Regions from separate parts of the Aminomonas paucivorans DSM 12260 genome, predicted to be linked through region 1. Evidence: riboswitches for the same ligand, from Rfam matches in the RefSeq annotation. Region 1 holds a riboswitch; the other holds the start of a gene.
The links. Region 1 has a riboswitch for molybdenum cofactor ahead of APAU_RS03335 (response regulator). Riboswitches for the same ligand answer to the same signal wherever they lie in the genome.
Positions count from the first base shown of each region.

Region 2: linked by a shared signal. The riboswitch ahead of APAU_RS01150 (molybdopterin-binding protein) and the one ahead of APAU_RS03335 (response regulator) in region 1 are both predicted to bind molybdenum cofactor.

Region 1 covers NZ_CM001022.1:753,621-757,023, forward strand. Annotated here, with positions in the region: gene ilvC (ketol-acid reductoisomerase) at 1-789, opposite strand, end outside; gene ilvN (acetolactate synthase small subunit) at 886-1,425, opposite strand; molybdenum cofactor riboswitch at 1,820-1,940, shown strand; gene APAU_RS03335 (response regulator) at 1,936-2,646, shown strand; gene pruA (L-glutamate gamma-semialdehyde dehydrogenase) at 2,789-3,403, shown strand, end outside.
Region 2 covers NZ_CM001022.1:254,238-257,640, forward strand. Annotated here, with positions in the region: gene fdhF (formate dehydrogenase subunit alpha) at 1-1,267, opposite strand, end outside; gene APAU_RS01150 (molybdopterin-binding protein) at 1,298-2,260, opposite strand; molybdenum cofactor riboswitch at 2,413-2,507, opposite strand.

The DNA.
Region 1 (3,403 bases):
TCCCGCCACGCAGTCCCCGTACTTGGCGGTGTCGCTGACGGAATAGCGCATCCAGCCCAGACCGCCCTCGAAGATCATGTCCACGATGAGCTTCAGCTCGTTGAGGCACTCGAAGTAAGCGATCTCCGGCTGGTAGCCCGCCGCCACCAGGGTGTCGAAGCCCGCCTTGACGAGTTCCGTCACGCCGCCGCAGAGCACCGCCTGCTCCCCGAAGAGGTCCGTCTCCGTCTCCTCCCGGAAGGTGGTCTCCAGGACCCCCGCCCGCCCCGCGCCGAGGCCGCAGGCGTAGGCCAGGGCCAGGTCCCGGCACGACCCGGAGGCGTCCTGGTACACCGCCAGCAGCGCCGGAACCCCCTTGCCCTCCTGGAACATGCGCCGCACCAGGTGTCCCGGGCTCTTCGGCGCCACCATGAACACGTCCCGATCCTTGGAGGGGACCACGGTGCCGAAGTGGATGGCGAACCCGTGGGCGAAGGCCAGCGCCGCCCCGGGCTTCAGGTTCGGGGCCACTTCGTCCCGGTAGATTCCTGCCTGCAGGTGGTCGGGCATGAGGAACATCACCACGTCCGCCGCCTTGGTGGCCTCCGCCACGGAGAGAACCTGGAAGCCGTCCCGCTCCGCCACGGCCTTGGAACGGCTGCCCGCATGGAGACCCACCACCACCTTGTGGCCGCTGTCCTTCAGGTTCTGGGCGTGGGCGTGTCCCTGGCTGCCGTAGCCCAGGATCGCCACCGTCTTGCCCTTCAGGGTCTCCAGCTTCGCGTCCTTCTCGTAGTACACCGTTGCCATGGATTGCCATCTCCTCTCGAATGTGGGGCGGATTCGCGTCGCCTCGGATTGCCTCTTGTCTTCCCTCCCGGGTGGAAACGCCCGGGGGTGTCGCATCTAGGAGATCCCTGCGCAGGAAAGCCGCAGGGGAATCTCTTCCGAGAAGGGGAGGGTGGCGGCGAAGCCCGTGCGCTGCATGCCCACGGCTCCCGAACCCGCCACCTCCAGGACCCCGTAGGGGCGGAAGGCCTCCATGCAGGCCTCCATCTTTCCCTGATCCCCCGTCACCTCCAGGGTCACCGCGTCGGTGCCCATGTCCACCACCCGGCACCGGAAGACCTCCGCGGTCTGGAGCACGTGGGGTCGAACCTCCAGGGGGGCCCGGACCTTGATGAGGGAGAGCCAGCGCTCCACGTACTTGCTGCGGCTCAGCTCCTCCACCGTCACCACTTCCACCAGCCTCTCCAACTGCTTCGCCAGAAGGGACATGCCTCGCTCGTCCGCCTCCACCACCACGGTGAACCGGGAAAAGCCGGTGGTGTCGGTGCGTCCGACGCTCAAGCTCTCGATGTTGTAGCCTCGTCGGTAGATGAGGCCGGCGATACGCATCAGAACGCCCGGATGGTCCTCTGTCAAAACGCTCAACGTGCACTTCATCGCGTTGTCCCTCCTTTGCTCTCTTGGTGGACTCGGGGATATAAAAAAGGGCCGGGACCCGTACGGGTCCCGGCCCTGGAGAGCGCTGCCGTGGCGCGACTACGCGCCGGCCGCCCCAGGGGGGGACCCACGGGTAATCAGTACCAGTACCAGCGCCAGCACCAGCGACAGAACGGAAGAGCAGAAGAAGCCTTCGGAAGCGGTCATGGCCTGTCGGTTCACGGGTATCCCCTCCTTTGCGGTGGAATGCGGTTCGGACCGACCGAACCGGGAAATTGCGTGACATTCTAGGGACTCTCGGGAGAATCGTCAAGGGTTTCCTCGGCGAATCCCCGCGAATCCTCGGGGGGGCTGCAAAGGTTTTCTCCGGTGGGGTACAATAAGACGAAGTATTCCCTAATCCATCCTCCGAGCTGCGGTGCCTAAAGACGTGAGGTCCAGGGTTCGCAGCCGTCTAGGGTGTCCCTGGAAACGGGGGTGCCTCCCTTCCGGAAAGGAGGACGGCAATCCATGCCTGTGCTGGAAGCGCTCATCGCCGAGGCGGACCCGATGCTTCGTTCCCTCTACGCCGAATACCTGTCCCGGACCCGGGGCTACTGCCTCGGCGGCTACGCCACCTCGGGGCCGGAGCTGTTTCGCTGTCTCCAGAATCGGCGTCCCGCCCTGGTCCTCCTGGATCTGTTCCTTCCCGAGTTCGGAGGCCAGGAGGGGCTTAGGCGTTCCCGGACGGAATTCTCCCGGGTGGACCATATCATCCTCTCCGAGGGGGACGACCCGGACACGGTCCGGGGGGCCCTGTGTCTCGGGGCCTTCGACTACCTCATCAAACCCTTCACCTTCGACCGTTTCCACGCCGCCCTGGACGCCTACGGCAACTACTACTGGGGGCTGACGGGGCGCAAGACCCCCTGGAGGCAGGCGGACCTGGACAAGATCCTCCACGGCAGGACCGTCGGTCGAGGGGGAGAGGTGGGGATTCCCAAGGGCCTTCAGGAACCGGTGCTCCGTCAGGTGGTCCGGGTCCTGCAGGTGGCGGAGTGTCCCCTCGCTGCGGCGGAGATGGGGGAGCGTCTGGGCCTGTCCCGCTCCACCGCCCGGCGCTACCTGGAGTTCCTCGTGGAGACCGAACTGGTCCGGGTGGAACACGCCTACAAGGAGATCGGCCGTCCCCTGAAGCAGTACGTCCTGAAACGCACCGCCTCCCCCCTGGCGTCTTTCTGAAGGAACCCAAGCCGGACGAAAACGAAAAGGAGAGATAACGGACAAAAAGGAGTAATGGTCCGAATTTCATCTCCATAAAATGCAACATAGTTGCAATATGTTCTACCCTTCCTCCGTGAACACTCACGGAGGAGGTCAGGAAATGAACAACGCTCTGTACAGTTTCTCTCAGCCCTGCAACGAGCCGGTCCTGGGATATCTGCCCGGGTCTCCGGAACGGGCGGCCCTGGAGGCGGAGCTGGAGCGCCAGAGCTCCCTGCAGCCGGAGATCCCCCTGATCATCGGGGGGCGTCCGGTGCGCACCGGACGCCTGGGCAAGGTCACCATGCCCTGCGACCATGGACACCTGCTCGCCACGGTCCACCGGGCGGGGGCGACGGAAGTGCGGCAGGCCATCGACGCGGCGTTGGCCGCTCGGGAGGATTGGCTGAACCTCTCCTACCACGAGAGGGGAGCCATCTTCCTCAAGGCGGCGGAGCTGATCTCCAAGCGCTACCGCGCTCTCCTGAACGCCGCCACCATGTTGGGGCAGGGGAAGAACGCCTTCCAGGCGGAGATCGATGCGGCCTGCGAGGTGATCGACTACCTCCGGTTCAACGTGCACTTTGCCTCCCGGATCTACGCGGACCAGCCCCTCATGGGGTCGGACAGCATCAACCGCATGGAGTACCGTCCCCTGGAGGGGTTCGTCTTTGCCGTCACCCCCTTCAACTTCACCGCCATCGCCCTGAACCTCAACCTGGCCCCTGTGCTCATG
Region 2 (3,403 bases), 500 kb from region 1:
TGGTCCCCGTCTTGACCCCGTTCTTCAGGTACGTGGCCGCCACGGGATGGGCCTCCGTCATGTTGGTGCCGATGCAGAAGAGGAGCTTCGCCTTGGCGTACTCCCCGATGGTGTTGGTCATGCCGCCCGCTCCGAAACTGGACAGTAGCCCCGCTACTGTAGGAGCGTGTCAGACCCGGGCACAGTGGTCTATGTTGTTCGTGTTGAAGACCATGCGGAAGAGTTTCTGCATGCTGTAGGAATCCTCGTTGATGCTGCGCGCGCAGCTCACCCCTCCGACCGCATCCGGGCCGTGCTCTTCGATCACCTCCTTGAATCGGGATGCCACCAGGCCGAGGGCTTCGTCCCAGCTGGCTTCACGGAAGGTGTCTTCCGGGCTTTTCTTTTCCCCTTTCCGGATTCGGATGAGGGGTTTGGTGAGGCGTTCGTCGGAGTAGATGAAGTCGTAGCCGAAGCGCCCCTTGACGCACAGACGTCCCCGGTTGGGCATGCCGTCGGGGGTCCCGGTGACCCGGGTGATCTGGTCGCCCTTCATGTGGAGGTCCAGCTGGCAGCCCACCCCGCAGTAGGGGCAGGTGGTGCGGACGACCTGGGTCTGCCACGACCGTCCCTGGCCGATGGTTTTTTTCTCCACCAGGGCGCCCACGGGACAGGCCTGGACGCACTGGCCGCAGAAGACGCAGTCCGAATCCTCCAGCTTCACCCCCACCGGCGGGTTGATGGCGGTGTGGATGCCCCGGTGCTGGAAGTCGATGGCGTGGTAGCCCGACTGCCAGTCGCAGGACCGGACGCACCGGCCGCAGAGGATGCACTTGTTCATGTCCCGGACGTAGAAGGGGTTCGTGTCGTCCAGGGGGATGTCCGTGTTCACGTCGCCCTCGTCCCGCAGGGGGGACTTTTCGATGCCCAGCTCGTAGGCCAGATCCTGCAGGGTGCAGCGACCGTTGGATTCACAGGAGAAGCAGTCCAGGGGATGGCGGATGAGGATCATTTCCACCACCGCCTTGCGGGTGGCGATGGCCTTGGGGCTGTGGGTGAGCACCCCCATGCCGTCGGTGAGGGGAGTGGTGCAGGCCGGCAGAAGCTTGGGGTTGTTCTCCACCTCCACGAGACAGACGCGGCAGGCGCCGCTGGGTGGCAGGGCCGGGTGGTCGCACAGGGACGGGATGTGGATGCCGTTGGCTCGTGCGGCCTGCATGATGGTCATGCCCGGTTCTGCGGTGATGGTTTTCCCGTTGATTCTTGCTGTGATGGGATTGGAACCCATGAACCAAAACTCCTTTCCTTGGAAGATTCCTCAACTGCGCGCGGAAAAGGCGCATCCAGGGTAAGAGCACGCGTCGCAGCTCCTGCACAATCCCCCCCTTCCCCAACGTCGGACCTCTTCTCCCGTGGGAGGAGTGCCCGCATAGAGACGATCCAGAAGGACGTCCAGGGACGTCCGTTGTGCAAAAACCGCCGAGGCGGGAACGCCTACGAGGAATGCCTCCCCTTTCTGGGCAAGCATCAGGTTGGCCCCCGGAATCAGGGGGACCCTTCGGAAAACCACCCGGTCGCAGAGGGAGCGGATGGCCCGAGGTGTCTGGTCGTCCGCATCCACGCTCATGCCTCCGGTGCACAGGACGATCCGGGCCCCCTTGTCCAGCCACGCGGCGACGGCCCGGGCGATCTCGGAGGCGTCGTCGGGGCAGAGGGTGTGTCCCATCAGGGGAGCGCCGTAGGGTACGAGTTTGGTTTGCAGCTTGGGCAGGAAGGCGTCCTGCACCAGCCCTTCGTAGATCTCCCGCCCCGTGGTGACCAGGGCGGTGGGGAAGGGGTTCCAGGGCAGAACGGAAAGGGGGGCCACCCCCAGCACGCGGTCCACCTGTTCTCTTTGGACGGCCAGGGGGCCGATGCGGAAGGCCGCCGTCAGGGTCCCGAGGCTCACGGCGGTCCGGTTGGCCCGGGTGGTGAAGATCCAGTCGGGGTCCTGGTTGATGAAGTCCACGTCCTCGTCCCGAAAGTGCAGCAGGCCGGGACGGGTCGCCGTGAGGGTGCATTTCCCCTCCTCAGGTCCGCGAAGCTCCAGCCCTTCCCCTTGGACCCTTCGTCCCAGGAGGAGCGCTGCCTCGTCCTCGTGGACCTCCTCCGGGTCCAGCATCAGAAAGCGGATGTGGGACTTGCCCATGCGCAGGAGGAGGGGCACGTCCTCCTGCGCGATGCGGTGCCCCCTGCGGAAGCGGGCGCCCTTGAATCCCCCCACGGGATCGATGAGGGTCAAGTCATGGGAGAGGATTCTGCCGACGGCCTGCTCGACCGGGAGGGTTTCAGTCTTCACGTGTCTTCACCGCGATTCCGCCTTTCCATAAAAAAAGGGACCGTGCCCCATGCAAGGAGCACAGTCCCCCTACGTCAAGACGCAGGTGTGCGGCTCTCCTTGCCAAACAAGGGAGGCGTGCCCGTTTCCAGACACACCCTATCGGCCGCACACCACGGACACGGGGCCCGACAGGCAATGCGGCTCGGAGGCGCTCTATGGGGTCTCCCCCTGGGGGGAGACTTGGGGTCTTCGGTCGAGTACAGGAAGTTCCCCGCCGCCGAGGAGTTTTCTCGCGAACCGTCCTCCGCCGGATGTCCGCCGCAGAACGGAAAGCCGCCGCGCCCCGGGGGCACCAACCCCGGAGTCTGCCTCGGTGCTTCGGGAGTGCAGGCTGCGCATCCTCCCCCCTGTGGTTCTCGCGGAGGATAGGCCGCAGGCCATTCACAACACAGAGCCATCTTCATTCAGACTTGGTGGGCGTGTCAAGCATATCTGTGAAATATGTCACTGGAGGCCGGTTTCCTGGGGGAGAGGAAACCTTCGGGATCGGGTTGCGCCAAACCCCGATCGAGAGGGGGATCGTGGGTCGAGTGAAGGAGTCCCGTCATGGGGAACGGGATTGCCTCGGAGGTTTCCGATGGGCCCAAGATGTCCTTTTTCGTCTCGGGATTCGGAAAAGCGAGAGCTGGTGCCAAGAAGCACAAACCGGAGGTCCTGTGTGCGACGGGCCTGGCCGGGGAGAAACCGGATCGGACCGAGAGGATCCTGTCCCCTGTTTTGTGCAGAGCAGCGGAAAGGGCGGGGCCTTTTTTCTTTCGCGGAGAACCGGAGGTTTCTTGTGCAAGAACAGGGGGGGCTTTCTTTGCCCTTGCCCCTTCCGGGAAATTTGTGCATAATATATCCAAATGTCGTGGCCGCACGTTCCTCTTGCCCCGAGCTCTTTTCGGGCGAGCCGGCCTACGTTCCCCCATTGCCGACGCCGTATCCCCGCTTTCCGTCCTTTTTCGAGCGCGAAAGGGAGAGGGTTCGTTTGCATATCTTGTGAATTTTAGGTCGACCGGGTCCCGTGGGGGACCCACCCTGGGCTGGGACAGCCCTGGCAGC